Regions from separate parts of the Nocardia otitidiscaviarum genome, predicted to be linked through region 2. Evidence: riboswitches for the same ligand, from Rfam matches in the RefSeq annotation. Region 2 holds a riboswitch; the other holds the start of a gene.

Region 1 (15,471 bases), 3.0 Mb from region 2:
TTCGCAATTGGCCGACAGCGCGAAACCCTATGGGGGCAAACGTCTGGACAACCATGACATTTATGCCCGCACCGCTGACATTTCGTGCCGGACATTGTTTCGCGGTCCGTGTCGCGCGGGAATTGCCGAATCTCGCGGCGCTGGATTCGGTCTCGCGCCTTCCGGGTGAAAGCACCGAGCGGCCGCCGAACGGCCCGGACCGAAGGAGCGAATCATGGAGCGCATCGCCACCGACCTGTGGGTCACCGAAACCCAGAACCCGGCGCCGGGCCTGACCACCCGCGCCTACCTGTGGACCCGCCCGGAGGGCAACGTGCTGTTCTACAACACCAGCATCGAGAGCGAGTTCGACCGCATGGCCGAACTCGGCGGGGTCGCCGACCAGTACCTCAGCCACCAGGACGAGATCACCTCCACCCTGGCCACGCTGAAGGAGCGGTTCGGTACCCGACTGCACCTGCACGAGTCGGAGGCGGACCTGGTCACCGCCACCACCGTGGACGATCCGTTCACGACGCGGCACACCGCGTTCGAGGGTTTGGAGGTCATCCCCACCCCCGGCCACACCGTGGGCAGCACCAACTACCTGGCCACCATCGCGGGTAAGCGCTACCTGTTCACCGGCGACACCATCATCCGGGGCGAGGACGGCCGCTGGTGGGCCGGTTACCTGGAGGGCTTCAGCGATAAGGACACGCTGGTCGCCAGCCTGGATGTGCTGGCCGAACTGACTCCGGACGTGGTGGTCTCCAGCGCCTTCCTGGGCGAGTCCGGCGTGACCGAACTAGGGGAGCGGCCGTGGGCGGAGTTGGTCGGCGAGGCGCGCGAGGGGTTGCTGGCGGGCCGCTCGCTTGTCTGACCAGGGCGTGTTCACATCGGGCGCCATGTCGGTGGGTGCCGGTAGGCTTCGGGTGTGCCCGAGTTACCCGAAATCGTGGCGCTGGAGCAATTCCTCGCCGAGCATGCGGTGGGCGCGGTCGTGGGTCGGGTCGATGTGGCGGCGCTGAGCGTGCTCAAAACCTTCGATCCGCCGGTGACCGCGCTGTCCGGGCGTGACGTGACGGGGGTGGGGCACTGGGGTAAGCACCTCGGCATCGACTGTGACGGGCTGTGGCTGATCACGCACCTGTCGCGGGCGGGCTGGCTGCGCTGGCTCGACGAGCCCGGCGCCGCCCCGCCCAAACCGGGGAAGGGGCCGCTCGCCCTGCGCGTGCACCTGTTCACCCCGGAGGGCGCGACCCCGGCCTTCGACCTCACCGAGGCGGGCACCAAGAAGCGGCTCGCGGTCTGGCTGACCGCCGATCCGCTCGCGGTGCCCAGTATCGCCCGCCTCGGTCCGGACGCGCTGGCGGTGAGCGAGCCCGAATTCGCCGAACTGCTGCACGGCACCTCGCAGCGGGTGAAGAACGCGCTCACCGATCAGACCGTCATCGCCGGTATCGGCAATGCGTACTCCGACGAGATCCTGCACACCGCGCGGCTGTCGCCGTTCGCGAATGCCGGAACTCTGGACGCGGAGCAGCTGTCCCGGCTGTATGCGGCCATGCGCGCGGAACTGCGCGACGCGGTCGAGCGGTCCGTGGGTCAGGACGCCGCGCGGCTCAAGGGCGAGAAGCGCTCCGGCATGCGGGTGCACGGCCGCACCGGCATGCCGTGCCCGGTCTGCGGCGACACCGTCCGCGAGGTGTCCTTCGCGGACAAGTCCTTCCAGTACTGCCCCACCTGCCAGACCGGCGGCAAGATCCTCGCCGACCGCCGCATGTCGCGCCTGCTGAAGTAGGGCGGCGGCCCCGCGAGCCACGGTGGCGTGTCGGGCGCGCATACGCCGGTGGGCCTGCTGCCGACTGTCGTGGGGAGGTGTGTCCGCCGCGAATGCGCCGCTGGCGCACCGCTTCGGCTGGCCGTATGCGCCGGTCGGTGCTCGCCGCCGCCATCGCTCTCGGCGCGGCCATCCGCGACCTCGCGTGGGCTGGGCTCAGCCGGGTCGGCTCGGCACCCATGACGGCTTGCCGTTGGATTTGGTGGCCGAGCACAGGCGGCGGTCGCGGTTACGGGCCCGGTCGAAGGTGCCCACGGGCCCGGTGGTCCCGCCGCGCTCGGGTCGGTTCAGATCAGTGTCGGTACCGTAATTCCCTGCCAGGCGAGGCGTTTGGCGCGGTCGGGATCGTCCTCCAGTCGCGGCGGGTAGTCGATGATCATGGTCGTGCGCCGGTCCTCGGTGTACTGCGGCCAGGACGGCAGGGGTGCGCCGTCACGGGCGAAGGACAGCCAGTTGTCCTGGAACTGCCGGGTCACCGAGCGCATGCCGCGCTGGCCGCCCGCCACCGTGAGCGCGCGTCCGAACGGGGTGTCGCTGGCCCCGAACACCGGGATCAGGTCGAAGGCGTGGGTGGCTCCGAATCCGGCGAGATGCAGTGCGCGCGGGGCGAAATCGAAGCGGTAGCCGTAGGTGGGCGCGTAGCGGCTGTGTCCCTCCATGGCCGTCACCGTGGACCGCCAGAGCACGAAATCCCCACCCATGCGCACCGCGACCTTCGGGTCCGGGAAGCCCGGATAGGCGGCGACCACCTGGGCCGCGGCCTCGGCGCTGGAATGCGCGAGCACCTTGCGAATGCGTTCCGGCGTGGTCGGCAGCGTATCGGACAGCCGCGCGAACAGCGTCCCCTCATCGCGATTGCTGCCGATGATGAGCGGCAGCCGGTGCGCGCTGCCCTCGGTGAGCGCGTCCAGCGGGGAACGCGGCAGGAAGTCGCCGTCCACCATGGGCACGGCCGGGAACAGTCCCGGCTGCTCCCGCAGCACCGTGGCGACGGCCCGGTCCACCGCGCGGCGAATGTCATTGGCACCGGCCGAGATCAGCGCACGCGATGCCTCCTCCGGACCGGCCCCGAGACCCTCCACGCAGCGGCGGGCGAAAAGTTTGGCGTCGTCCGGACTGGCCGCCCACGCCGCGGGCGGGCTCTGCGAGATACCCCGATGGAACAGACCCTCCGCCGCCGGGGTCGCGAACAGGCTCAACACGGCGTGCGCCCCGGCGGATTCGCCGAAGATCGTGACATTGTCCGGATCGCCGCCGAAGGCCGCGATATTGCGCCGCACCCACTCCAACGCCGCCACCTGGTCGCGCAGCCCCAGGTTCGAATCGAATCGCCGCTCGGGCGTGGAATATTCGCTGAAGTCCACATAGCCGAATCCGCCCAGCCGGTAGTTCAGCGACACCACGATCACATCACCGCGCACGGCCAGCCGCGCCCCGGAGTACAGTCCCAGCGCCGAGGTGCCGATCATGTACCCACCGCCGTGGATGAACACCATGACCGGGCGCGGCGTGGCCGAATGCCGTACCGGCGCGGTGATATTGAGCGTCAGACAGTCCTCGCCGGTCGGCTGCTGCTGTCGCGGCCCGATGCGAGCGCCGCTGCGATGCTGCATCGCGGCGAGGCCGAATTCCCGGGCGTCGCGCACCCCGGCCCAGGGCCGCACCGGCTGCGGCGCCCGGAATCGCAGCTCTCCCACCGGCGGCGCCGCATAGGGGATGGACCGCCAGCGCGCCACGCGGCGGCCCCGGGAACCGCGGACGACGCCGTCGGCAGTAGTGATATCGATCGTTGCCACCATTGGAAAACGGTATAGGCGCGACCCACCCGCCCGCTAGACCCTACTGACTTGTTGCCAATACGTGGCCGGACCGAACCGATCACAGCCAACTGCCGAACTTCCGGATGTACAGCGTCTTCGCCAGCTGCGCCACCAGGCAGTAACTCAGCAGCGTCAGCACCAGCCAGGGGAAATACGCCAGCGGCAGGGCCTGCATCCGGAGGACGTCCGCCAGCGGCGAGAAGGGCAGCCAGATGCCGACGGCCATGATCGTGCCCGTGGTCAGCAGCACCGGCAGGGCCGCCCGGGATTGGAGGAACGGGATCTTCCGGGTGCGGATCATATGCACGATGAGGGTCTGGGAGAGCAACCCCTCGATGAACCAGCCGGATTGGAACAGCGTTTGGTGTTCGGGACTGTTGGCCTGGAACACGAACCACATCAGCGCGAAGGTGCTCATATCGAAGATCGAGCTGGTCGGGCCGATGCACAGCATGAACCGGCCGAGATCCCGGGCGTTCCACTGCTGCGGCTTGCGCAGATACTCCTCGTCCATGCGATCCCACGGAATGCTGAGTTGTGAGATGTCGTAGAGCAGGTTCTGCACCAGCAGGTGCACCGCCAGCATGGGTTGGAAGGGCAGGAACGCCGAGGCCACCAGCACCGAGAACACATTGCCGAAATTCGACGACGCGGTCATCTTGATGTACTTCATGGTGTTTCCGAAGGTGCGGCGGCCCTCGATAACGCCGCGTTCGAGCACCATGAGGTCCTTCTCCAGCAGGATGATGTCCGCGGATTCCCTGGCGATATCGACCGCGGTGTCCACCGAGATGCCCACATCGGCCTCACGCAGCGCCGCCGCGTCGTTGATGCCGTCGCCGAGGAAGCCGACGGTGTGGCCGCGCGCGTGCAGGGTGCGCACGATGCGCGCCTTCTGCGCCGGGTCGATCTTGGCGAAAAGTGTGGTGCGTTCCACCAATTCGGGCAGATCCGCGTCATCGGTCAGCTCCAGTCGGGCGCCGGTGACCGGTTCGCCCACCGCGAGGCCGACGCCCGCGCACACCCGCGCCGCCACCAGTTCGCTGTCGCCGGTGATCACCTTCACCTCGACGCCGTTGTCCGCCAGGGCTTTCAGCGCCGCGGCCCCGTCCTGCTTGGGCGGATCGAGGAAGGCGAGGAAGCCGACCAGCGTCAATTCGGTCTCGTCGGTCGCCGTGTAGCGGTCGCGAATCGGCACCGCCCGGGTGGCGACGGCCACCACCCGCAGGCCCTCGCGATTGGTCCGCTCGGCCACGTCGATCACGCGTTCGCGCAGCTCGGGGGACATGGCGATCTCGCGGTCGCCGTCGCGTGCGAACCGGCACAACGCGACGACCTCCTCCACCGCGCCCTTGCAGACGAGCTGGTTCTCCGCGAGGCCGCCCAACCGGTCGCTGAGCACCACCGACATCCGGCGGCGCACGAAATCGAAGGGGATCTCGTCCGCGAGCCGATAGCGGCTGTCGACGACGACCTCCTCGGCCTCGTCCATCCGGTCGATGACGGCGCGGTCCAGCAGATTGCGCAATCCGGTCTGGAAGTGGCTGTTCAGATACGCCAACCGCAGCACCTCGTCGCTCGGCCGCCCGTGCATGTCCAGGTATCGGTCTAGCACGACCCGGTCCTCGGTGAGGGTGCCGGTCTTGTCGGTGCACAGCACATCCATGCCGCCAAGATTCTGAATCGCGCTCAGCCGCTTGACCACGACCTTGCGCTTGCTCATGGCGACCGCGCCCTTGGCCAGATTGGCGGTCACCACCACCGGCAGCATCTCCGGTGTGAGGCCCACCGCCACGGCCACCGCGAACAGGAACGCCGAGGTCCAATCGCCCTGATTCCAGCCGTTGACGACGAACACCACGGGCACCATGACCAGCATGAACCGGATGAGCAGATAGGCGACCCGCTTCACTCCGGTGTCGAACGCGGTCTCCGGATGCGCGCCGACCATGATGTCGGCCATGGAGCCGAAGTAGGTGTCCGAACCGGTCGCGACCACCACCCCCGTACCGGTTCCGGAGGTGACGGAGGTGCCCATCAGCACCAGGTTGTCGGCATCGGCGGGGTCGGGGCGGGTGTGCCGCCGGGTGTCGCCGGTGGTGGTGTCGGCCTTCTCCACCGGCAGCGATTCACCGGTCAGGGCGGCCTGGGCGACCATGAGGTCCTTGGCCGCGAGGAGCCGCACATCGGCGGGCACCAGGTCACCGGCGGCCAGCTGCACGATATCGCCGGGCACCACCTCGGCCATGGGGATTTCCCGGGCTCGGCCGCGCGGTGCGCCCGCATCGCGCCGCACCACCGCCGCGGTGGTGGTGACCAGCCGGGCCAGCGCTTCGGCGGCCCGATTGGAACGGAACTCCTGCCAGAACCGGATCAGCGTGCTGATCGTGATCATGATGCCGATGGTGATGACGCCCTCGGCGTCGCCGGTCAGGTAGAGCACGACGGCCAGGCCCGCCAGCACCAGGATGAACGGGTTCCCGAACGCCCGCACCAGCTGCACCAGCCAGTGCGGAACGTATTCGTGGGCGATCTTGTTCGGGCCGTACTGCGCCAGCCGCTGATCGGCGTCGGCGTGGTCGAGGCCGGCGCGCACCGAATCCAGGTCGTGCAGCACCTGTTTCGCCGGTCGGGCACTGATGCCGACCAGCTTCGCGCCGACCGCGCGGGTGCGGTCCTCCAGCTCGGCGGCCCGGCGTTCCCGGCGGGACGGGCGGTGGGTGGGTGGTTCCGGCTGCTGGAGGGACAGCGGAGTGGACATGGTCATGAGGTACTCCTCGCGCGGTAGCCGCATCGGGACTGTGGGGTGTCGGTGCGTGGCCGCCTACCGCTTCGGGTGGCAGCCCAGCGAGGCGCTGACCACCGCCGGTGGCGTGTAGCCCGCCAGCAGGTTGGCCCGCTCCTGCGGGGTGAGATTCCGGCGTGTCCACAGGCGGTGCGCGCCGCGGCGGCAGCCGCCGAGCAGGGCGGTGGTCAGGGTGGCTGGGGTACGACGTGCGATGAAGGTCATGGCGAACTCCTCGGTGACGGGGCCGCGATTCATCGCTTCGAAATCTTTTCAACCGAATTCGCGCACGCTGGGATGGACAATTGTCGAGGACATGACAATTGCCTGAGAATGCGCTGAATTCGCCGAACGGTCAGTACGAAGGAATGCCGCGACCGGGCGAGACAATGCAGAGTGATCGAGACGGATACGGACTTCCACCGGGTGTCATCCTGCGGATCTCACCTCCTTGCGGCCGAGGCGTGCGGGGACGCCGAATCGAAAGCACAGCAGGGAGCGGGCCAGGGACGTTTCCCTGGTGAGCACCCCTCTCGTCAGAGTTTCGGCACTACGCGACGTGTCTCGGCATCGAGCCGGGAAGCCACTTCGGGTACATCCCTTAATCCGGGAAGACCTGTCCTAACCTTGGGCGTCTCTCGACGTCGTCAGATCAGTGGCCTGTGTTCGCGTAGGAGCCTCACCTATCGAGGTGCATGAACGTCGACAATGGTGTCGCACGAATTCGGATAAGTCAAATCCCGAAAAAATCGGCCCCCGATCGGGGGCCGAAAAACCTACTGGAGATAGCCTTCCACCTGCTGGGCGGAATTCGGCTGGGCCGAATCGGGATCGCGCCCCTGATCGAGCCGGGCCCGGCGCTGCCGCAGCAGATCCCAGCACTGGTCCAGCTGCACCTCGAGCTCGGCCAGTTGGGCGCGCTCGCTCTCCGGGTCCAGCTCACCGCCGGTGGTCTTGGACCGCAGCTCGTGCTCGCGATCCACCAGTGTCTTGATACGCGCGAGAATGTCCTGATCGGTCATGAAGCCTCCACTCCGCGACGGTTGCAGCGCGACCCGGGCCCGGGTCACGCGTCCATGCTACGGCGCGGCCAGGCACTCCCCGGCGGTCCGCAGTGCCGCCGCCAAATCCGCGCGCGGCAGGGCGGCGTAACCGAGCGCCACGCCGAACAGCCGTCGCGGCCCGACGTAATGGGTGTCGAGGCGGCCGAGGTGCACGCCGCGCCGCTCCGCCGCCGCCACCGCGGCCGCCTCGGCGGTGGCCGAGGCCAACGGCACCACCACGTGTGATCCGGCGGCGTCGCCGATCACCCCGAGGCCGTGTCGGCGCAGTTCCGCCACCACCATGGCGCGCCGCGTCTGCATTTCGCGGCGGAGTCGGCGCAGATGCCGGGCGAGATCACCGTGTGCGGCCAGTTCGGCCAGCACCAGCTGCCCGGCCGCGGCCGGACCGGTGCCGGTGTGTTCGCGATGGGCGAGCACCGCGTCGGCGACGGCGGGCGCGGCGACGAGCCAGCCGATGCCCAGGGCCGGGGTGAGGATCTTGCTGGTGGTGCCGAGATGCACCACCACATCGGGGGCGAGGGAGGCCAGCAGCGGCAAGGGCGCGGTGTCGTAACGCAATTCGCCGTCGTAGTCGTCCTCGATGATCAGAGCGCCGGTGCGGCGGGCGAATTCGACGAGCCGCACCCGCCGCTCGGCGGGCATCCGTGCGCCCAGCGGAAACTGGTGCGCGGGAGTGCAATACACGGCGCTCACGCCGTCCGGCAGCAGGTCCACCCGCAGGCCGTGGTCGTCGACCGGAATCGGCACCAACTCGATTCCGGCCGCCCGGAACGCGCCCGCGGCCCGGCGGTAGCCCGGATCCTCGATGGCCACCGCCGCGCCCGGGGGCAGCACCGCGGCCGCCAGCTCGCTCACCGCGGCGCTGGTGCCCGATGTGGCCAGTACCGCACTGCCGCCGGACGCGCCCAATCCCCGATGCCGCAGCAGGTGTTCGGCCACCGCCGCGCGGTAGCCGGGGTCACCGGCGCGGTTGCGGCGGACCAGGGGCATCGGGACGGCGGCCGCCCGCCAGGCCCGTCGCCACGCCGCGCGGTCGATGGCCTCCACGCACGGTGCACCGGGGGCCAGATCGGCCAGATCCGTCGCCTCGTCCGCATCGGAGGCGGCCGGCGACCACTCCGGGGCCAGTCGTGGGGCGGCGGTCAGGTAGGTGCCGGATCCGTGTCGCCCGCCGAGCCAGCCTTCGGCGTGCAGTTGGTCGTAGGCGGCGGTGACCACGGTGCGGCTCACGCCGAGGCGCAGCGCCAGTGCCCGCGAGGAGGGCAGGCGGTCGCCGCGGTGCAGGAGCCCGGTGGCGGCGGCGTCGCGCAGTCGGTCCGCGATCTGTGCCGACAGCGGCGTCGATGCCGCGCGGTCGAGCGTGATCGGGAGGTCGTCGGCGGGGGTCGGGCGGTGTGCCGCGTTCTCGGATGTGGTCGCCGTCAAGGGTCCGCCTCAAAAGTGGTCTGTCGAAATCATCCAGAAATGGATATTCTACTGGTCCATTGGCGCGGCCATGCTGGTCATATGAGTCAGACAGCGTCGAATCGGACCCCCTTGTCGCCCACGCCGCGCAGCACTCCGACGCGCTACCGGCACCGCGCCCGGAGTGACCGAGCGGTCCTGGACGCCGTGCTGGACGCCGGGTTCCTCTGCCATCTCGGCGTGGTGATCGACGGCGCGCCGCTGGTGGTGCCCACCATCTACGGGCGCGACGGGGACACGCTCTACCTGCACGGCTCCACCGGATCGGGCAATCTGCGCGCCGCGAGTACCGGTGGGGTGTCGGTATCGGTCACCCATGTGGACGGCATCGTGTACGCGCGTGCCGCGATGCACCTGTCCATCAACTTCCGGTCGGCCGTGATCCACGGTCGGCCGACCACGGTCACCGATCCGGATGAGCAGCTGCGGGCCATGCGGATCGTCGTCGACAATGTCACGCCCGGCGCCTGGCCCGCGGTGCGGCAGCCGACCAAGAAGGAGCTCGCGGGCACGCTGGTGCTGGCGCTCGACCTCACCGAGGCGTCGGTGAAGGTGCGTGAGGGCGGGCCGATCGACGAACCGGAGGATGTCGCCGCCGGTGGGGTGTGGGCCGGAGTGCTGCCGCTGCGGCAGCTGTGGGACGCCCCCGTACCGGCCGACGACCTGGAGCCGGGAGTGCCGGTACCCGACCATGTGCTGGCCCGGATCGCGGGGTCGCCGGTGGCGGGGTAGCCGAAAGATCGAATCACGGTCACACTGAAGGTGATTCGATCTAGTGCCGGGAGGTCCCCATGGATCCCGATAGCGATGACGCCGAGGGCGGGCCGACGCGCCTGCTGGATTTCATAGCGCGGCGGGAGGCCGAGTCCGCCGCCGCACTGGCCGCGGCCCGAATCGGCTCCGGAAAGGAGCCGTTCAGCCTGGAGGCCCTGCGCGCCGCCTACGACCTCACCCTCGATCTGGGTACCCGGCCGCTCACCGCGGCCGATGTCGCGGAGTACGAGCGTCGCTACTACCTCACCACCCCGCCCGACATCCGGACGGTCGCGCAGTTCGGCGAATACCTGTACTCGCTCTACATCAACGAGGTGGGCTGAGAGCACGGCGCGCGGTCTGCCGCGCCCGTGCCGGGGCGCTGGAACCCGTTGCGGCGCAATCGGCCCGGCGCACCGGGTGCGGCCTCGTCGGCTCGGTCGAGCGCGGCCGTGGACGTGGTGGCGAGGCTGAGCCGCGCACGGTGGTGCGGGCGTGGTCACAGGGCTGGCAGGTGCTGTGGTGAGAAGCTGAGGTGATCAGCCGGAGCCCAATGCGACCGAGCTGAGCGGGGTCGGGCGGCTACCAGGGTGTGGCGGTGAGGCCGAGTCGGCCGAGAGTGGTGCTGGCGAGGTCGCGTAGGTCCGCGGCGGTGGGGATGTGTTGGGGGTCGAGGCCGACCAGTCCGAGGGTGTAGGTGTCGGCGATGCGGGTGAAGTAGGTGGAGAGGCGGGTGCGTGGGAAGGTGTCGGCGCGCAGGCCCGGATGGATGGCGCGGGCCGCCACGCCTGTGCACTGGTGTGGGCCGAGGGTGAGCAGCGAGTCCGGGAGGGTTCCGATATTGGAGCACAGGATGTCTCGCTCGCCCGCGCCGCGGGCCAGCGCGTGCGCCCAGCGGTCCGGGAGCACCTGGAGTAGTTCCTCGGGCATACCGCCCGGGCTGGTCATGCGGTGTTCGTAGGCGGCGCGGGCGCGGTGGCGGATGGTGGCCGGGGTGTCGGTGCGGCGCACGGCGATCTCGGTCATGGCGAGGTCGTTGTCCACCCGGGGTTCGTCGCGGGTGTCCACCGGGAGGCTGACGGCGATCTCGGGCTCGGGAAAGCCCGTGGACCACAGCATATTCGCCACCGCGTGCACGAAGAGACTGTTGGCGGTGCCGCCGTGGGCGACGGCAACGCGGTTCCAGTCGCGGGCCGGTATCTGGAGTACGGCGCTGCGCGGGGCGGCGTCCGGGTGGCCGGACGGTATTTCTCGCGCCGGGGGAGACGGTGGTCGGCGGGGGATGCCGCGGCGCAGTGCGCGGGCGGTGCCGCCCAGCACGACGGACCATTGGCGGCGGGCGTCCGCCCAATCCGAGTGGGGGGCCGCGGGTGTCGCCAGCGGTGTGCCCGCCAGCGCGTTGTCCACGGCCAGGGTGAGAGCGCGGCCGTCGGCCAGGGCGTGTGAACACGTCAGGGCGACAACGGATCCGCCGTCGTCGATCGGTGCGGCCGAGAGCCGCCAGCCCGGACCGAATTCCGGATCGAGGTCCGCACCCTGACCGTCGGCCCACTCCAGCAGGGTGTGCGCGGCCAGCGGCTCCCCGGCCAGCACCAGCGGATGCGCCCAACCGGTCACTTGCCAGCGCGGCCGTGCCCCCGGAATCCGCGATCGCACCACCCGCCGCCCCAGCGGCCCCGTCCGCAACGCCTCGTGCACATCCCGCAGCAACTCCGACCCCACCCGGTCGGCGGTACGCCAAATCCCCTGCAGCGCGATCGGCGTACCCATACCCCGATGCGCCCGCAGGAACATCTCGTCCACCACGGTCAGCCGGTTCATCGCAGGCAGCGTACCGACCGGTACCGACAACCGGCGAGCCTCGATTCCGGCCGAGCCGATCGGTGCCGCCGAACCCAGATCGCATCGGCCCACCTGACGTCGGCGCATCCGACTCGCCCGACTACGGCGCCTGTCGGTGCGATAGCCGCAACGATTTGTGCGGCGGCCACATAGTTCGCGCGCCGGTTCACGGTGGCCGCACCGGTTGGTGCGGTGGTTACGCTGGTTCGCGCGCTGGTTCGCGCGCTGGTTCGCGCGCTGGTTCGCGCGCTGGTTGTGCAGCGGTTACGCCGGTTCGCGCGACGTTCGCGCCTCCGGCTCGTGCGGTGGTCGCATCGATCGGCGGGGCGGTCGCGGTGGATCGGTGTACGCCGGGTGCGGTGCTGGTGTGTTTTGCCGTGAATGGCTTCGGTGGGTGGGCGGTTCGCCCCGCGGTCACGCACTCGCCCGGCGCGTCCGAGTCGGTTTGCCTGGTCTGGACGCCGTCGATCGGTTGTGGCCGGGCGGGCGCGGCGCGGTCGGGTCAGGCCGGGCTGCCGCCGCGGCCCGCGCCCGCGGCGAAGCGCTGGGCTCCGTCGAGCGCGCCGTCGGCGAGGGCGGTCATGCCGTGGCGAAACTCGTTGCGGAGGGCGGCGGTCTCGTCGAGGCCGTCCTGTTCCAGCACCGACATGCGGTCCGAGCGCAGGCAGGTTTGCGGGAGGGTGGCGAGTTGGGCGGCGAGTTCCTCTGCGGCGCGGCGGGATTCGCCGGGCGGGACGACCTGGGTGACCAGGCCGATCTGCAGGGCCTCCGCCGCGCCGACGGCCCGGCCGGTGAGGATGAGGTCCATGGCGCGGCCGGTGCCGATGATGCGCGGCAGGCGAATCGTGCCGCCGTCGATGAGGGGTACGCCCCAGCGGCGGCAGAACACGCCGAAAGTGCTGTCCTGCTCGGCGATTCGCAGATCACACCAGAGCGCGAGTTCGAGCCCGCCCGCCACGGCGTAGCCGGAGACGGCGGCGATGACGGGTTTGGACAGCCGCATGCGGGTCGGACCCATGGGTCCGTCGCCGTCCTCGGCCGCGCGATTGGACCGTTCGGTGCCGAGCGCCTTCAGGTCCGCCCCGGCGCAGAAGGTGCCGCCCTCGCCCCACAGCACCGCCACGGCGGCGGTCGGGTCGGCGTCGAATTCCCGGAAGGCGTCGGCCAGCGCCGCGGCCGTGGGTCCGTCCACGGCATTGCGGGCTTCGGGGCGGTGCAGGATCACGGTGGTCACGGGGCCGTTGCGTTCGACTCGTACGCTCACGGGACCGACCATACGCCGTACACACGGCCGTGCACACACCCTTGCGCGAAGAAATGAATCCGTGCTTCACTTCTTTCGTGGCGTATCGCAGAACCCCCGCTGTGCAGGCCCGCTTGGACGCCCAGGCCGGGGCGATCGTGCGGGCCGCCATGAAGGTGCTCTCCGAACAGGGATTCGCCGGACTGTCCATGGCCACCGTCGCCGCCGCGGCCGGTGTCGCCACCGGCACCGTCTACAAGAACTTCAGCGGCAAGGCCGAACTGGTGACCGCCGTCTTCCGCGAGGTCGTCACCCGCGAGGTCAGCGCCGTGGCCGACGCCAGTGCCGACGGCGGCGTGGTGGAGCGGGTCACCGCCGCCGTGGAGACCTTCGCCGGACGCGCCCTGAAGAATCCCAAACTCGCCTACGTACTGCTGGCCGAACCGGTGGACACCGCCGTCGACACCGAGCGACTGCGTTTCCGCCGGGCCTTCGCCGACACCTTCGAAACCGCCGTGGCCGACGGCGTCGCCAATGGCCAACTGCCACCGCAGGATCCACGCACCAGCGCCACCGCCCTGGTCGGCGCGATCGGTGAGGTGCTGGTCGGTCCGCTGGCCCAGGAACTGCCACGCGAGACGGTGCTGCCCGATCTCGTCGCCTTCGCACTGCGCGCCCTCGGCGTGCGGGCATCCTCGACATAGGAGTCACCCATGCACACCCACGACGTGTTCAACCAGGTGCCGAACATAGTCCCCTTCGACAACTCTCGCAATCCCGCGCTGCTCGAGGGCCTGCACCGCGAGGGCGCGGGCTGGGCCGAGGACGAGGTGCGCGAGCTCGGCGCGCTCGCCGGGGGCGCGCGGGCGCAGGAGTGGGGACGGCTGGCCAACGACTATCCGCCGGTGCTGCGCACCCACGACCGCTACGGCCACCGGGTGGACGAGGTGGAATTCCATCCGCACTGGCACGATCTGATGCGGGTGGCGGTGGAACACGGCCTGCACGGCACGCCCTGGCAGGACGACCGCGCCGGTGCGCACGTCGCGCGCGCCGCCAAGTTCTACACCTGGGGTCTGGCCGACGCGGGCCATATGTGCCCGATCTCCATGACCTACGCGGTGATTCCGGCGCTGCGGCACAATCCGGAACTCGCCGCGAAGTACGAACCGCTGTTGGCGTCGCGGGTGTACGACTACGGCCTGCGGGAGCCGTCCGGCAAGGCCGGTCTCATCGCGGGCATGTCCATGACCGAGAAGCAGGGCGGTTCCGACGTCCGCGCCAACACCACCACGGCCACACCGCAATCCGACGGCACGTACCGCATCGTCGGCCACAAGTGGTTTACCTCCGCGCCCATGTCGGACATGTTCCTGACCCTCGCGCAGGCCCCCGGCGGCCTGTCCTGCTTCCTGCTGCCGCGCGTGCTGCCGGACGGTTCGCGCAATCCCCTTCGCCTGCAACGGCTCAAGGACAAACTGGGCAACAAGTCCAACGCCTCCTCGGAGATCGAGTACGAGAACGCCACCGGCTGGCTGGTCGGCGCGGAGGGCGCGGGCGTGAAGACCATTATCGAGATGGTCAATATGACCCGCCTGGACTGCGTGATCGGCTCGGCCACCGGCATGCGCGCCGGGGTGGTGCACGCGGTGCACCACGCCCGCCACCGGGACGCCTTCGGCAAGAAGCTGATCGACCAGCCCGCCATGCGCAATGTGCTGGCCGACCTGGTGGTCGAATCCGAGGCCGCCACCACGGTCATGATGCGGCTGGCGGGTGCGACCGACCGCGCCGCGACCGATCCCGCCGAGGCCGCCTTGCGCCGGATCTCCCTGGCCGTCACCAAGTACTGGGTGTGCAAGCGTGCCCCCGCGCATGCCGCCGAAGCGCTGGAATGCCTGGGCGGCAACGGCTACGTGGAGGATTCCGGGATGCCGCGGCTGTACCGGGAGGCCCCGCTCATGTCCATTTGGGAGGGCTCCGGCAATGTGGCGGCCCTGGATGCCCTGCGCGCCATGGGACGTCAGCCCGAAACGGTCGAGGCGTATTTCGACGAGGTGTCACGGGCGCGCGGGGCCAATCCGCACCTGGACGCGGCCATCGACCGAATCGGCAAGGAACTCACCGATCTCGCCGATATCGAGTACCGGGCGCGCCGCGTGGTGGAGTCGATGGCGCTGGTGCTCCAGGGCGCGCAGCTGGTGCGGCACGGCAACGCCGCGGTCGCGGACGCCTTCTGCGCCACGAGATTCGGCGGTGACTGGGGCGTCGCGTTCGGCACCCTGCCGACCGGCATCGACACCGAGGCGATCCTGCAACGCGCCTACGTGAGCTGACCGCCCGTCGGGGACGTCCGGGGGGAGCGCCCCTAGGCGCGGCTGTGCCGCTGCCGATCGCCGGTGGTTTTGCGCCGGGCCGGCGGGTCGAAATGCGGTGCGCGGGGCGATTCTCCGCCGACCTTTGCGACCACCTCGGCGGCGAGTTCGGCGACCTTGCGGTTGGTGCGCTGGGAATGCTCGCGCAGCAGGGTGAAAGCGGTGTCCCGGCTACAGTGCCGCTGCCCCATGATGATTCCCAGTGCCAGGTCGATCGTGGACCGTGAGGCCAGGGCGCCGTACAGCTGTTCGGCCAGCCGGGCCTGTCGGGAGCTGGCGATCGCCACCGGCAGCAGCACCCGCAGA
Region 2 (15,471 bases):
CTCAGGGGCGGGTGGTCGCTGCCCGGGGCGTGCGACGCGGTGAATTCGCGCTCGGGCGCCCTGTCGTCGGCGCGGCGCTTTTCAGAAAGGGGTTGCACAGTCGTGCCTTTCGGGAGTGCTTGTGAACGGCGCTCCCGGACGACCTATCGCCCGACCGCGACCCCGGAGGGGAGCACCCATGTCGATACTGCGTTCACGGATACCACCTCCTCGTTCTCTGGCACGGCCTCCGGAAAGGTAACAGCGGTCGCCGTGGTCCGCCAACAGGTTTTCGCAGACCACGAAATCGCTCCGAACACGCGCTACGGTGAATCGGGACCGCCGTGAGCACCCTCGGCGTGGATTCGGGCGGCGGTCGACCAGTGCGGGGCGTTCCACCGGTCGGCGATGACGGCGGCCCGGGTGAAGTGGGCGGCGGCCTCGCCGGTGTGGCCGAGCAGGAGAGCGAGTTCACCGAGCGTGTGGGCGACCGGACGGACGGCCAGCGACAGGCTCGCCGCACCAGCCGGAGGGCCGTCTCGGTGGGGCAGCAGGTCCGCGTAGATCCGCGCGGCGGCGTCGCGGTCGTTCAGGGCGACCGCCGCCATCGCCCGCAGACTCGTCAGGAAGGTGTAGAAGAAGTCGGGCCGGATCGGATGCCGCGATGTGCGGAGGAGGCGGGCCTCCTCGGTGCGGCCGGCGGCGTGCAGGGCGAGCACGAGCAGGTCGGCGGCCATCGGGCCGTACGCCGCGTGCAGAGCGCGCACCTCGTCCAGATGGTCGCCGAGCGTGCCGTCGTTGAGCCGGATCACCGCCAGCGCGAGGCGAAGGAAGCCGGTGGCGTGCACCGATCCGGCGCGTTCCATGCGTTCGTTGGCCTCGGCGTAGCGGCGTTCGGCCTCGGCGGACCGGCCCTCGATGAGCACCAGTGTCGCCAGCGCGACCTCGGCCACACCGATCGCTTCCGGCATCCGGTAGGCGCGGGCGAGAGCCAAGGCCTCCTCGGTCAGGCGGCGCATGGTCGCCGGGTCGTTGGCCGCGGCGGCGCTCGCGGCCTGGTCGAGCAGCCCGGTCACGCGGTAGACCGGCAGATCGTGCTCGACACTGAGCTCCACCAGCGCACGGGAGTACTCCGGCCGCCCGGAGTCACGCGCCAGCACCAGCAGCGCCGCGGCGCGCAGCCGGGGAGTGGTGGCGAGGTCCAGGGCTTCCCGCGCGGCCGCCATGACCGTCGGATCGGCCTCGCCCACCAGCTCGTGGGAGTACGCGATGAGCAGGTGTGCCCGCACCTCGGGAGCGAGATCGGCGCGCGCGAGCAGACGATCGAGCCGGTCGACGATCGGACGGTCGACCGTGCCGTAGGGACGGGACTGCCAGGGGGTGGGCTCGGTCCAGGCCGTGAACGCGGCGATCATCAGATCGTCGCGCCCGAGCGATTCGGCGTACTCCACGGCCTGCTGTCGGGTATCCCGGGCCGCGGCGAAGGCCCCGGCCCTGACCTGCGCGCGTAGCAGCCTGCCGAGCAGGTCGACGCGCTCGTCCGGGTGGGTGGAGTTGGCGACGGCGTCGGTGAGGAGTCCGGCGGCGACATCGTGGGCATACCGGGCCTCGGCCAGTTCGGCGGCCCGCACGCAGTAGCCGACGGCCTGCGGCGATCCCGCGCGCGCGTGGTGATGGGCCAGGGCCGCGATGTCGCCGCTGCCCGCCAGGGCCGCAGCGATCCGGGCGTGCATCCTGGTGGTCCGCAGTCGGCTCACATCGGTCAGCAAGGTGTCCCTGACCAGCGCGTGCACGAACCGGACCCGCCCGGGCGCGGGTTCGTCGAGCAATCCGGCGATGACGCCCGCGTCGAGTGCGTCCAGGACGCCGTCCTCATCGGTGTCGGCGGCGCGCACGAGCACGTCCACCGAGCTTTCCCGGCCCGCCACCGCCGCCAGTCGCAGGACGGACACACCGCTCTCGGGCAGCCGCGCGAACCGGCGTCGCAGCACATCCCGGACACCCTCGGGGACCTCGGACAGCGCCATGAGCGCGCCCTCACCATTCAGCAGCCGCGCGGTCTCGCGCACATAGAACGGATTGCCGCCGGTGCGTTCGGCGATGCCGGTGACGGTCGCGTCGTCGGCGCGGCACTCGGCGCGTACCAGTTCGGCGACGGCGGCGCGATCGAGTCCGGGCAGGTCCAGCCGCAGGGGTGCGGTGCGGGCGAGGGATGCCAGCGTTGCGGTGAGCCGCTCGCTTTCGTCCGCGCGGTACGCCGCGACGACCAGGATCGGACCCCGCGCGTCGACGATTCCGCCGAGCAGTTCGAGGGTGGCGGCGTCGGCCCAGTGCAGGTCGTCCAGGACGACGGCGACCGGACGGTCGGCGGCGCACGCCGAGAACCAGGACCACACGGCCTGCCGCAGCCGGAATCGTCCGGCGGCGGCGTCACCGGCCACCGCCACGTCACCGACCACCGCCGCGGAATCGCGGAGCAGCGGCGCGAGGTCGGCGGCGAACGCTCCCGGCGCGACGCTTCCGGCCACCGACCGCAGCACCTCCACCCACGCCCACGCGGGCGGTGCGCTGTCCACGTCGGGGCAGCGTCCGGCGGCCACCAGCCACCCGTGGCGTACCAGCCGCGCGGCGAGATGCTCGAGCAGGGTCGATTTGCCGAGTCCGGCCTCCCCGGTGACGAATGCGACGCGCACCCCGCCGGTGGTGGCCGCATCGGCGGCCGCCAGCAACGCCGAAAACTCGGCGTCGCGGCCCACGAACGTGGTCGCCTCCGGATTGTCACCGGAGGGCGGTGCTGGCGTGGCCACCGGGGGTCGGGCCGCATCGGCGGCGGGTGGGTCGGAGGCGGGTGGGGAGACGGCCTGGCGCAGCACGTCGGTGCGTTGGGTGAGGATCGCTTCTTCCAGCGCCACCAGGCCCGGTCCGGGGTCGAGGCCCAGTTCGTCGGCGAGGAGGGTGCGGGCGCGGCGCAGTGCGGCCAGGGCGTCGGCTTGGCGGCCGCTGCTCCACAGGGCGAGGGCGTGCAGGCGCCAGCCCTCCTCACGCAGCGGATGGTCGCGGGTGAGGCGTTCGGTGTCGGGAACCACCGTCGCGGGACGGCCGAGCCGCAGTCCCGCCGCGATGTGCAGTTCGCGGGCGATCAGGCGCAGCTCGTCGAGGCGAGCGATTTCGGCGACGGCCCACGGCTCGTCGGCGACCTCGGCGAACGCCGGCCCCCGCCACAGCGCCAACGCCTCGTCCAGGTGACCCCGAATGTCACGGGGGTCGGTGAGCGCGCGGGCCTGGTCGAGCAGTTCCTCGAATCGCCATGCGTCCACCGCTTTTCGCGGCAGCCGCAACGCGTAGCCGGGCGATGCGCTCACCAGCGAGCGAGCCGGTGTCCGCGGCGCGCGGCCGGGTTCGAGCAGGCGGCGCAGGTTGGAGATGTAGGCCTGCAACGACGCCAGAGCGCGCGCGGGCGGTTCGCCGCGCCACAGGTCCTCGACCATCCGGTCGACCGGTACGACCTGACCGCGCGCGGCCACCAGCAGGGCGAGTACGCCGCGCTGCCGCGGCCCGCCGAGGGGAAGGGATTCGCCGTCGGTCTCGGCCGCGAACGAACCCAATACCCGGATCAAGACCATGACGGGCTCATCGTACGCGTGGCCGGGTTACGGGTTCCAAGTCGGCTGCTAGTGCCTTCCAAACCGCCGGGCGCAGTCTCGAACCCGTCGAACACAACGGTCGAAGGACAGGAACAGATGAGCGTCGACACTCAGGACATGAAGATCGTGCACCGCGCCTTCCGGCGCGAGTCACGGCTGCTGACGGAACTGGTCGCGGCGGTCGCCCCGGGAGATACGGTGCGCGCCAAGGTGATCGCCGACCATTTCCGCGACTACCGGCTGGGGCTGAAGAACCACCACGAGGGCGAGGACGAGCTGTTGTGGCCACCGCTGCTGGCCCGGGTCGATCTGGAAGCGGACGTCGTGCTGCGCATGCAGGCGCAGCACGAGCGGGTGGAAGCCACCTTGGCCGCGCTCGACACCGCGGTCCCGGCGTGGGAGGCCGGGGCGGGAGCCGACGAACGCGACACGGTCGTGGCGGTACTCGTCGATCACCGGGCGGTGTTGCTCGAACATCTCGACGACGAGGAGACGACGCTGCTTCCGCTGGCGGCCGACCACATCTCCGAGCGGGAATGGGCGTCGCTGGGCGATCACCTGGTGGCCAATACGCCCAAGCTCACCCTGCTCACGCTGTTCGGTCTCGTCCTGGAGGAGGCCGACCGCAGCGAGAGAGCCAAGCTGCTCGGTGGTCTTCCCGCACCGGTGCGCGCCATCTGGCACACCGTAGGCCGTCCCCGCTACGCCCGTCACATCCGCCGCGTCCGCGCGGCCTGATCCGAGAAACCGAGGAAACGATCATGACGAGATATCGCTGGACCACCCTGATGGCCGTGCTCTGCGCGGCCGCACCGTTGTACTTCGGGCTGAGCTTCCTGCTCGATCCCGCCGGCGCCCCACAAGGTTTCGGTATCGAGCCGTGGCCGACCGGCAACGCCGACGGCTACTTCGTCGTCAAGGGCGCGCGTGACATCGCGGTCGCCGTCGTCACGTTCCTGCTGCTCGCCCTCGGCCACCGCCGGCTGCTCGGCTGGGTGGTGCTGATCAACGCCGCGATACCGTTCGGCGACGCGCTGGCGGTCGTCACGCACGGCGGCACCGCGGCAACGGCATTGGCCGTGCACGGCTCGGCGGTGGGGCTCGTGGTGCTGACCGCGGTACTGCTGCTGACCGAACGCCCGCGAGCCGCGCTGCCCACCGCCACCGGTGACACACCCCGGACGGCCGGCGTCGCCCACTGATGCTCGCCGTGCCCGGTAGCCGCACCGCCGCCGGGCACTCGGCGGCCGCGAACCCCGGCGGTTCGCGGCCGCTCCGGTCGTGGGAGTGAGCCTGCGTCGCCGCGAGATCCGTCCCGCTGTCGGTTGCCGCCGGAGCTGGCGGACAGCGGGCGGTGTGTCGTGCGGTCCGCTGAAACCTCAGCGCTGCCGCAGCATCCGGCCCGCCGCGTCGACGGCCGGGCCGGAACTGTTGGCGTCGTAGACGAAGACCGCGAAGGCGAGGTCGCCGTCTATGCCGACGAACCAGCCGTGGGCGTGGGTGTCGTCGATGAATTCGGCGGTGCCGGTCTTGCCGAGCAGGCCGGGGATGTCGCGCAGTTGGGTGGCGGTGCCGTCGGTGATCGTTTCGCGCATCATGGTTTTCACCTGGTCGGCGATTCCGGCCGGGAGTGCGGGCGGGGTGCGGTCGGGGGTGCCGGGCTGGCCCGCGACCAGGGTGGGGGCGGGGACGGAACCGTGCGCGAGGGCGGCGGCGACCAACGCCATGCCGAACGGGGAGGCGGTGACCTTGCCTTGGCCGATGCCCTCCTCGACGCGCAGGGCGGGGGTGTCGGCGGTGGGGACCGAACCGGTGACGGTGGTCAGGCCGGGGGTGACATAGTCGATGCCCAGACCGAGTTGGGCGGCGGCGGTGGTGAGGGCATCCGGGGGCAGATCGACGGCCAGTCGGCCCATGGTGGTGTTGCAGGAGCGGGCGAAGGCGGTGTGCAGCGGGACCTCGCCGAGGTCGAAGTTGTTGTCGTTGGGAATGCGGCGGCCCTCGATATTCGCCGAACCCGGACAGGCGACAATACTGTCGGGGGTCACCGACCCGGCCTGCAGCGCCGCGGACACCGTCACCGTTTTGAAGGTCGAGCCGGGCGGGTACAGGCCGGTCAGCGCGATGGGTCCTTCTGCGTCGGCGGCCGAATTCTGTGCCACGGCAACCACATTCCCGGTCGAGGGCTGCAAGGCCACGATGGCGGCCGGTTGCGTGATGGGTGTGAGCGCCGCTTCCGCCGCGCGTTGCAGAACCAGGTCGAGGGTGGTGCGGATATCGGTGGTGGGCCGCGGGTCCTGGCCCGCGACCCGCTCGGTGCCCTGCGGGGTGCGGGCGCGCACCGCCCAGCCCGCCGCGGCGTCGGCTTGCTGCTGCCACAGCTCCGACAGCCCGGACAGGGTGGGGGAGGCCAGGTCCCGGTCGGTGGTCAGCAGGCGGGTCTGCGGTGCCAGGGTGACATTCGGCAGAGCCGTCAGCGCATCCCGGATCGGGGCGAGGTCGGATTCCCGCAGCGTGATCGCCGTGACCGGGTTACCTTGTGCCGCATCGATTTCCGATTGCAGCGACGTCGCGGTGATGCCGGGGGCGATGGGGGACAGCAGATTCGCCACCGCGGCGGTGTCCACTCCGGGCGAGAGATTCACCAGGGTCACCACCTGCTGCGTCATCAGCTCGCCGCCGGTGCTGTCGAGCACCCGCGCGGGATCCGGATAGACCGGGCTGTAGCTCAGCGGTCCGGTGTCCAGTCCCGGTGCCACGGCGGCCGGATCCCAGGCGACCTTGAACCCGTCACCGGTATCGGCGGCCTTGCCGGTGGTGGTGTAGCTCCACTCGTTCGCACCGAGCTTCCAGGTCGCGGCGAGCGTGAACGTCCCGGCGTCGGTGTCGACCCCGCGCACCTCGAACCGCGCATCGGTGCCGAGTCCGTCGTAGAGCCCGGTCAGCGTGGCGGCGGCCGACGCCGGATCGGTGGTCACGGCTGCCGCCGCGCTCGGATCGTCATTGGTGAGCGCGTCGGCGAAGCTGGTCGCGACGGAGGTCATCCGTTCGGTGGTGTCGTCGTCGAAGAGCCCGCATCCGGTCAACGTCAGGGTGGGGACGGCGAACAGCGCGAATAGTCGTGTCCTGGTCAGCACTGAGCCGACCCTACCCGCCGAGGCCGGTCGAACCGGGCAGGCCGCGTCCGGAATCCGCTGTCCCGCGGACGATGGGGCGGACGGTGGGATGGAATGCCGGTGGGAATGCTTCGGCGGAGATATTCTCAGTGGCGGGAGCCCGCTAGGCTGCGGAGTATGCGCTTCGGGTGGGGTTTCACGTGTTCATCAGCAGCGCCTTGATCGATTTGTGCAAGGGAATTCGCGATCGTGTGTTGAAGCTCCGCGAGGCCGGTGAGGCCTTTTCGGACACCTCTCGACAGATCGGTGGCGATGGACCACACGACGCGGTCGACGCGATCGTGCACGAAGACCGCGAAATCGGACCGATGGTCGCGGCGACCGTGAAAGCGGACCACGAGCCGTCCACGGCATCGCCGGGACCATCGGACGACAGCGAATCCGCGCTCGGATATTCGATACCCGGGAACATTACCCGGGGGCGCGACCTCATCGACGATCTCGACTATCGCGCGCTCGACGGCGCGGGATACGGCACCAACCACGGCGGGCGCGCGTTGGGTGAGGTGAACCGACGCCAGAGGTTCGACGGCCCGCCCACCCTGGTGTCCCGCGAGGAGTTGGACCAGATCGTCGCGGCGGGCGGTGTCGAGTTGTTCCGCGGCGTATCGGACCCACGTTTCGTCGCGGAGTTCAAATCGGGCTCGTACTTTCCCGGCACCGGACAATACGGGGAGGGTACTTATGCGACGCCGGACGTGGGAATGGCGCTGCGATATGCGGACCACCGGTCGGAAACATTGTTGAGGATGGCGCTGAAGCCCGACGCGAAGGTCGTGGACTACCTCGACCTGTACCACGAGCAGCAAGCGGAATTGCGGTCGATCAGCGAGAAGATGGAGGAGCTTCGGAGGGGGGAACGGCCGCACGACGCGTCGGAAAGAGAAGAGGAACTGGAATCACGGTATTGGCAGGTGTATGACCGCGGGAAGTTCGCCGCCATCAAAGGCTACGATGCGTTTTCCGTCGGCGGCACCGAAGAGGCGGGCGTCCGCCAGGAATGGATTATCCTGAATCGCACCGCACTGGCGGTCGAGCGATAGGTCCGTCGCTACGGTTGTCCGACGATCAGACGGGTCCCGTTGGCCAGCAGTGTCGTCGCGGTGAGACCGAACATGGTGTGGAAGCTATCGCTGAAGTGACTCGGCGACGCGAATCCGGCGTCACTGGCCGCGGTGGTGAGGTCGTGTCCCCGTTCGACGGCGGCCGCGACCCGCATCATGCGTGACCACAGCCGGTAGCGGCGCAGGCTGGTGCCGGTCTGGGCGGAGAACAGGTGCAGGAACCGTGAGGTGGACAGGCCGACCTCGGTGGCGAGGGCGGTCGCGCCGAGCGTTGCGGCCGGATCGGCGCGGAGCGTCCGCACCGTAGCGCGGATGCGGGCGTCGGTGACAGCCGGTGTGTCCGTGTCGGCGATGCGGCGCAGCAGCGCGGCGGGGTCGAGCGGATTCGCCTGCCGCATCTGGTCGATGAGCGCCGATTCGTGACGGTGGGTGAGCCCGATCGCGCCCAGTGTCTCGGTCGTGCACCGTTCGACGCCGCTCAGGAGCGTCGGTTCGAGGTAGCAGAACAGCATCCGCCCCGACTCCGCCACCACCTGATGCCGCGTGCGGGCCGGAATGAACGCGCTGCGCACTGTGCGCTGGTCGGCGGCGACCCGCACCGTGAACGGCGCGTCGATCCCGACCGCGACGCAGTGCACCGACCCCGAATGCGGATCCAATCGCAGCGACGGCCCCAGATACGCGGCGTACCCGGATCGGATCCAGATCGTCGCCACTTCGCCCGGACAGCACGTTTCCGGAAGTGCGACCCTGTCCATGCCCGTGATCATCGCATGTGACATTCCACGCGAAAGGGTCCCGCCCGTGCACACAGCCGTTGTTCTGGTCATCGCCGCCGCGTTTCTCGCCATGGGCGGTTACGCGCTGGTGGCTCCCGCCGCCATCGCTCGTCCCTTCGGCACCCGCGTCGACACTCCCGACGGCCGTTCCGAGATCCGGGCCGTCTACGGCGGTTTCGGTCTCGCCGTGGCGGTCATGCTGGCTCTCGCGGCCTTCGGTCCCGGCGGCGTGCGCGATGGTGTCATCGCCACCACCGCCGCGGCCCTGGCCGGCATGGCGGCGGGTCGGCTCATCTCCCGCCTGGTGGACCAGCCGGTGCCGTTCTATCCGGTCTGGCTGTTCTTCTGGATCGAAACGATCGCTGCCGCAGTGCTTTTCGCCATTCTCCCGTGAGGCGGCTACTCGCTGTTCCGACGGGCCTTGCTCGGCTGCACCCGCGGGGGTTCGTTGGGCATCTTCGGATACACCGGGGGCCAGGGTGCGTCCATGAGGCCGTCGGCCATATCGCGCTCGGACATCTCGAGCAGCGGGGCGATTGATTGCGGGGTGCGGTCGGCCCAGGGGTCGCCGTGGCGGGCGACGCGGTCGGGGACGGTGGCGATGGTGAGGTCGTCGGGGACGACGGTGTCCAGGTCGGACCAGGAGATGGGGGTGGAGACCTGGGCGCCGACCTTGGGGCGCACGCACCAGGCGCCGAAAACCGTTTTGTGCGGGGCGTTCTGGTTGAAGTCGACGAAGACGCGGCTGCCGCGCTGCTCTTTCCACCACTGGGCGGTGATGCGGTCGGGGTGGCGGCGTTCCAGTTCGCGGGCCAGGGCGACGGCGGCGGCGCGCACCTGGTAGCCGTCCCAGCGCGGTTCCAGCAGCGCGTACAGGTGCAGGCCGCGCGAGCCGGAGGTCTTGACGCGCACGTCGATGCCGAGTTCCTCGCACAGGTCACGGGTGGCCAGCGCGGCCGCGCGCAGGTCGTCGAAACCGATACCGGGAGAGGGATCGAGGTCGATGCGCAGTTCGTCGGTGATGCCGGTGGGCGGCAGTTCGTTGCCGTCGGCGTCGAAGACCGGCGGCGCGGTGCCGGTCTCCTCCGCGCCCGCGTGGGTGGGCCACACGTGGAAGCCCAGGCAGCCCAGATTGACCGCCCACAGGATGTGCGCGATGTCGGCGGCCACCAGGGCGTCGCTGGTGGTGCCGTTGGGGGTGGACACGACGGTGGTCTGCAACCAGTCGGGCACCGAGGCGGGCACCCGCTTCTGAAACCAGGATTTGCCGCTCGCCCCGTCCGGATACCGCTCCAGCAGTACCGGCCGGTCCTTGATGGTGTTCATGATCGGGTCGGCGACGGCCTGGTAGTAGCGCACCAGGTCGAGTTTGGTGTCGCCGCGTTTGCTGAAGTAGATCTTGTCCGGATTGGAGATGGTGACGGTGTGCCCGTTCGCCTCGATCTCGACGGAACCGCTCACGACCGTGCTCCCTCGCCGGCTTTCGCCTCGGTGAAGATATCGGCCAGTTCGGCGGGCGCGACCTCGTCGAGCTGGGCGTAGGTACAGGATTCGGGGGTGCGGTCGGTGCGGAAGCGCACCAGCCGCCCGCCGTGGCGCAAGCGCCCGGACATGACGTGCTCGTAGCGCACCTCGCCGACCAGTTCCGGGCGCAGCGGCTCCCAGGACAGGTCCTTGCCGCCGGTCCAGCGGCTGACCCCGCCGGGCATCTTGCCCTCGGCCTTGGCCTGTGCGGCCGCGTCGGCCCACTCCCGCCACGGGTGGTTCTCCAGGGCGTTCGTGCGCAGCGGCTCCAGTTCGGTCACCAGTTCCTTGCGGCGGGCGGCGGTGAAACTGCTGGCCACGCCGACATGGTGCAGGTGGCCGTCGTCGTCGAACAGGCCCAGCAGCAGTGAGCCGACGCCTTCGCCGTCCTTGTGCCAGCGGAATCCGGCGATCACGCAGTCGGCGGTGCGTTCGTGCTTGACCTTCAGCATGACCCGCTTGTCCTGCAGGTACGGCAGATCCTTGGCCTTGACCATGACCCCGTCGAAGCCCGCGCCCTCGAACCGGGTGAACCAGTCGCGCGCCTGCTGCGGATCGTCGCTGATGGGGGTGAGGTGGGTGCGGGAGAAGCCGCCGTCGAGCACCGTCTCCAGCAGTCGCCGCCGCTGTTCGAACGGTTCCTCGGTGAGATCTCGGTCCCCGAGCGCCAGCAGGTCGAAGCCCACGAAACTGGCCGGGGTCTCCACCGCCAGCTTGTTCACCCGCGACGCCGCCGGATGCAGCCGCTGCTGCAGGGTGTCGAAATCCAGGCCGTGTTCGGTGACCACCACGATCTCGCCGTCGACCACGCATTTCTCGGGCAGTGCGGCGGCCAGCAGTTCCACCAGTTCGGGGAAGTACCGGGTGAGCGGACGGTCGTTGCGGGAGCCGAGTTCGATCTCGGGTCCGTCGCGGAAGACGATGCAGCGGAAACCGTCCCATTTGGGCTCGAACAGCAGTCCGGGCTCCTCCGGAATGGCGGACACCGATTTCGCCAGCATCGGTTTGACCGGCGGCATGACGGGCAGATCCACGCGACCTCCTCGGGGTTACCTACCCAGGTAGACGCCGCGCCCGATCGAAACTCATCGGTCGGATACGGCGGCTCCCCAAGATCGTAAGGCCGTACCGGTCAGTTTTTCGAGACCGGCATACCCTCAGCCGTCGATCCACCCGTGCTGATCGGCGAAGGCGGTGAGGCGCTCGCGGATGGTCAGTATCTCCCCGGCGGTCAGGGCCGGGCTGGCGTCGAGCAGCAGTTCGGTGATGAGCCGCCGGTGCTCCTCGGCGCTGAGCTGTCCGGCCGTCCGCTCGCCGCGTTCCTTGTTCTTGTGCCGCACCGGCCCCGTCCCCCCGACCAGCGCCAGGTTGATCGCCTTCGGCCCCCGGTCACCTTCGGTCACATCGAATTCGAACACCCGCCCCTGGCGCAGCTCGTCCTCGTCCAGGCCGATGTCGTTGACATGGACGAAAACGTCCGGGCCACCGTCTTCGGGCCGAATGAATCCGAACCCCCGTGAACTGTCGAACGACACCAATTTCCCGATGGACACCAACACCTGCTCCTCGTCGCCGCGTCCCTCTGCGGGTCACTGTAACCCGCGAACTGCGCGATGTCGGATGAAAGGGATTAATTTTCGATTGCCGCGCACGGCTGAACGGTGCTGCCGCCGCGCATTTCGCGCGCCGGGTGGCGACTGCCCGAGAGGCTCTCAGTCCGATTGGGGCGCAGTGGGTTTCGAGTAGCGGTGCGGGCGACGGAGGCCGGTTGCGCTGTGCGCGAGCGGATTGCGTATCGGGGCGGGTCCGGCGTCGTCTCGATGCCTCGGGATAGACCTTCCCACCCGTGGCGATATCGCATACCGCGATGCGCCGCCGGATCGCCGACACCACCGAAGTCGCTGCTGGTTCTCCGGCCCGCGACCTGGCAGGCTGAAGCGGTGACATCACCTCCGGATAATTCGTCGGCCGGTTCCGCCGCCGACACCCTCGATGCCCGGGTCCTGAAGATCGCGGGCGTGGTCGTGCTGGGCGCGGTCATGTCGATTCTCGACGTCACCGTCGTGACCGTCGCCATCCCGAAATTCCAGGTCGAGTTCGACACCAGCTACGCCATCGCCGCGTGGACGATGACCGGCTACACCCTCGCGCTGGCCACCGTCATCCCGCTCACCGGGTGGGCCGCCGACCGGTTCGGCACCAAACGGCTCTACATGACGGCGCTGGTGCTGTTCGTCCTCGGTTCGGTGCTGTGCTCCACCGCGTGGAGCATCGAATCGCTCATCGCCTTCCGCGTCCTGCAGGGTCTCGGTGGCGGCATGCTCATGCCGCTGGGTATGACGATCATGACCCACGCCGCCGGACCGCAGCGGATCGGCAGGGTCATGGCCGTCCTCGGCGTGCCCATGCTGCTGGGCCCCATCTGCGGGCCCATCCTCGGCGGCTGGCTGATCGACGATTTCAGCTGGCACTGGATCTTCCTCATCAATGTGCCGATCGGCATCGTCGGGCTGATCCTGGCGTGGATCGTCTTCCCGTCCGACAGTCCCGAGCCGTCGCAGAGCTTCGACTGGGTCGGCATGCTGCTGGCCTCGCCCGGTCTGGCGCTGTTCCTCTACGGCGTGTCCTCCATTCCGGAGGCGGGCACGGTGGCGTCGGCGAAGGTGCTGATTCCGGGCGTCATCGGCCTGGTCCTGGTGGCGGGGTTCGTCTTCCACGCGCTGCGTGCCCGGTATCCGCTCATCGACCTGCATCTGTTCCAGAACAAGTCGCTGCGCTACGCCGTACTCACCATGACCCTGTTCGCCATGGCGTTCTTCGGGTCGAGCCTGCTGCTGCCCGCCTATCTGCAACAGGTGCGCGGGGAGTCGACGCTCATGGCGGGTCTGCTCATCGCACCGCAGGGCCTGGGTGCGATGGTGACCATGCCGATCGCGGGGCGACTGGTCGACAAGATCGGCCCCGGCAAGATCGTGCTGACCGGTATCGCGGTCATCTCGCTCGGGATGGCCTACCTCACCCAGGTCACCGCCGACACCCCGTACCCGCTGCTGCTCGCGGCGCTGTTCGTCACCGGTCTGGGTATGGGCTGCACCATGATGCCGACCATGACGGCCGCCATTCAGACCCTGAGCCACGCGCAGGTGGCGCGCGGTTCGACGCTGATGAACATCATCAATCAGACGGCCGGTTCCATCGGTACCGCGACCATCTCGGTGGTGCTCACGAATCTGCTGAAGGGGCAGGAACTCGCCGGTCCCGCCATCGCCGCCACCACCGATCCGAAGGTCGCCGAGCAGCTGCGACTACCACCGGAGGCGATCGCGACCGGTCTGGAGCAGGCCGCGGATTCCTTCGGGCACACCTTCGTGGTGGCGCTGGTGCTGCTGCTGTGCACGCTGATCCCGGCATCGTTCCTACCGCGACGCAAACCCGCCGCGCCGGATGCCGCGGACGCGCCGATCATGGCGCACTGAGCTGGTCCAGGGTGCGCCAGCCGACGCTGGTCACATGCGGTTCCAGGCTCAGACGGCTGACCGCGGACTCCATCTGCCGGTCGTCGCGGCGATCGGAGACCAGCTCGGCGCGCACCTCCACCTTGCCGGAGCCGATATCGGAACTGGCGACCGACACCAGCTGAAAATCGGTGCGGGTCAACGACTGCACCAGCAACGCGCGGGTGTGCGCCTCGTGCGCGTCATCGGTGCAGGCGACGAACGCGTACCGGGTGTGCTGTTCGTCGCCTGCCTCCGGACGCCGGTCCACCCGGCGACCCGCGGCCCGCAGCGCGGTATTGACCACGACCACCACGACCGTGCCCGCCAGCGCCGTGGGCAGCATCCCCGCACCGGCCAGCGCGCCGATCGCGGCCGAACACCACAGTGTGGCGGCGGTGTTGAGGCCGCGCACGGTGAACCCGTCGCGCAGGATGACGCCCGCGCCGAGGAATCCGATACCCGAAACGATCTGTGCCGCAACGCGGGTCGGGTCGGCGGTACCGCCGCTGAAGCCGTGTGCGGACAGCAGCACGAACAGCGTCGCGCCCGCGGCGACCAGCGCGTTGGTCCGCAGTCCGGCCATCCGCGCCCGATACTGCCGCTCGAACCCGATCACCGCACCCAGGCCCACCCCGGCCGACAGCCGAATGAGCATTTCCACCATGGTCATGACGCACTCCCGAGAAAAGGTCGGCGCACCGCGCGCTACCGGGAGGGCGGAATCCTCCGAACGAGCGCGCGTGGGGCACCGAAACACTGTGTGGCCACCTGATATCGACTCCGATATCGATCACGTCCACCAGGCACACTCACCACCTCCTTCCTCGTAAGACCTTTGGCACTTCGCGGCGTAACCCGTCCGACGGGAGCTGGTCGGGATCACCCCTTGATTCGGGGAGACCTGTCCTGATCGGTGGCGTCTCTCGACGTTTACGATCGCCAGCCTGTATCCGCGAAGGAGCCTCAGCGAACGACGGCACCTCGCCCCAGCGAGTTAACACCCGGCATCCCGGTTTCGCCACCGGATGTGCGCGGCGCAACACCGGGCAACGACGAACTAGGCTGCCCGGGTGATCGAGATCGGCTCACGCGCGAAGACGCTTCCCGCGCCCCCGGTGGTCGTCTGGGATTCGCTCGCCCGGCCCCGCCAGCCGGGGGCGCGACCGTGGCTGGCGTTGCTGGCGGACGAGGTCGAGCCGCGGATCCTCGACGCGGAGAAACCGCATCGCCTCGTCTGGTCCTCGCTGTGGCCGAGCAGGCCGGACGCCCGGATCGAGTTCGCGCTGACCGCGGTCGGCGGCGCGACCTTGCTCAGGTTCACGGTGCTCACTGCGGCGCCGGCTCCCGACGCCAGCAAGGCCGGGCATCTGCGGCAGCGGCTCAACCGGCTGCTGTTCGCCGACCTCCGCTACTCCTACGGCCAGTAGCCGTCAGCGAGCATCACTTCTCGCAGGCGACACCGTCACCGTCGCGGTCGAGGCCGGAGCGGTATCCGGGATCGCCGCGGTGCAGCGGGGCGGCACCGGCCGCTCTGGCTTCGGCGCAGCTGCGGTAGTAGGCCGAGGGAGTCTCGGGCGTGGGAGCATCGGGTGTGGGGACGGCCGGGGCGCGCACGGTGGGAATGTCGGGCGCGGGGGCCGGTGGTGGTGGAGCTGGGGTCGCCGTAGTGGTGTCTGCGGTCGGGGGCGGCGGTGCGGCGGCCGTAGTGGACGGCGTGGTTGTCGCGCTCGTTGGGGTTGCGGTCGATTGTGCGACTGTCGTAGTCGATTGTGTCGCAGCGGGTGTCGTATCCGGTGCGGTGCTGGAGC

The links. A riboswitch is a leader RNA that binds a small molecule or an ion and turns the genes downstream of it on or off. The one in region 2 is predicted to bind magnesium.
Region 1: it holds a riboswitch for magnesium, as region 2 does, so the genes downstream of both, FOH10_RS00990 (hypothetical protein) here and FOH10_RS14270 (MgtC/SapB family protein) in region 2, are expected to answer to the same signal.

What each region holds. Positions count from the first base shown of each region.
Region 1 covers NZ_CP041695.1:274,280-289,750, forward strand. The annotation lists gene FOH10_RS00970 (MBL fold metallo-hydrolase) at 215-859, shown strand; gene FOH10_RS00975 (Fpg/Nei family DNA glycosylase) at 914-1,780, shown strand; gene FOH10_RS00980 (carboxylesterase/lipase family protein) at 2,107-3,618, opposite strand; gene mgtA (magnesium-translocating P-type ATPase) at 3,698-6,406, opposite strand; gene FOH10_RS00990 (hypothetical protein) at 6,464-6,682, opposite strand; M-box (ykoK) riboswitch at 6,946-7,122, opposite strand; gene FOH10_RS00995 (DUF2630 family protein) at 7,201-7,446, opposite strand; gene pdxR (MocR-like pyridoxine biosynthesis transcription factor PdxR) at 7,504-8,913, opposite strand; gene FOH10_RS01005 (pyridoxamine 5'-phosphate oxidase family protein) at 8,995-9,684, shown strand; gene FOH10_RS01010 (hypothetical protein) at 9,744-10,049, shown strand; gene FOH10_RS01015 (hypothetical protein) at 10,288-11,526, opposite strand; gene FOH10_RS01020 (crotonase/enoyl-CoA hydratase family protein) at 12,050-12,823, opposite strand; gene FOH10_RS01025 (TetR/AcrR family transcriptional regulator) at 12,889-13,494, shown strand; gene FOH10_RS01030 (acyl-CoA dehydrogenase family protein) at 13,504-15,126, shown strand; gene FOH10_RS01035 (ANTAR domain-containing protein) at 15,159-15,471, opposite strand, start outside.
Region 2 covers NZ_CP041695.1:3,233,159-3,248,629, reverse strand. The annotation lists gene FOH10_RS14325 (ATP-binding protein) at 303-3,602, opposite strand; gene FOH10_RS14320 (hemerythrin domain-containing protein) at 3,720-4,361, shown strand; gene FOH10_RS14315 (DUF4267 domain-containing protein) at 4,385-4,825, shown strand; gene FOH10_RS14310 (penicillin-binding transpeptidase domain-containing protein) at 5,003-6,760, opposite strand; gene FOH10_RS14305 (hypothetical protein) at 6,940-7,842, shown strand; gene FOH10_RS14300 (helix-turn-helix domain-containing protein) at 7,851-8,621, opposite strand; gene FOH10_RS14295 (DUF4345 family protein) at 8,668-9,036, shown strand; gene FOH10_RS14290 (DNA polymerase domain-containing protein) at 9,042-10,103, opposite strand; gene FOH10_RS14285 (ATP-dependent DNA ligase) at 10,100-11,200, opposite strand; gene FOH10_RS14280 (cold-shock protein) at 11,324-11,725, opposite strand; gene FOH10_RS14275 (DHA2 family efflux MFS transporter permease subunit) at 12,107-13,642, shown strand; gene FOH10_RS14270 (MgtC/SapB family protein) at 13,629-14,333, opposite strand; M-box (ykoK) riboswitch at 14,477-14,645, opposite strand; gene FOH10_RS14265 (SRPBCC family protein) at 14,734-15,090, shown strand; gene FOH10_RS14260 (excalibur calcium-binding domain-containing protein) at 15,104-15,471, opposite strand, start outside.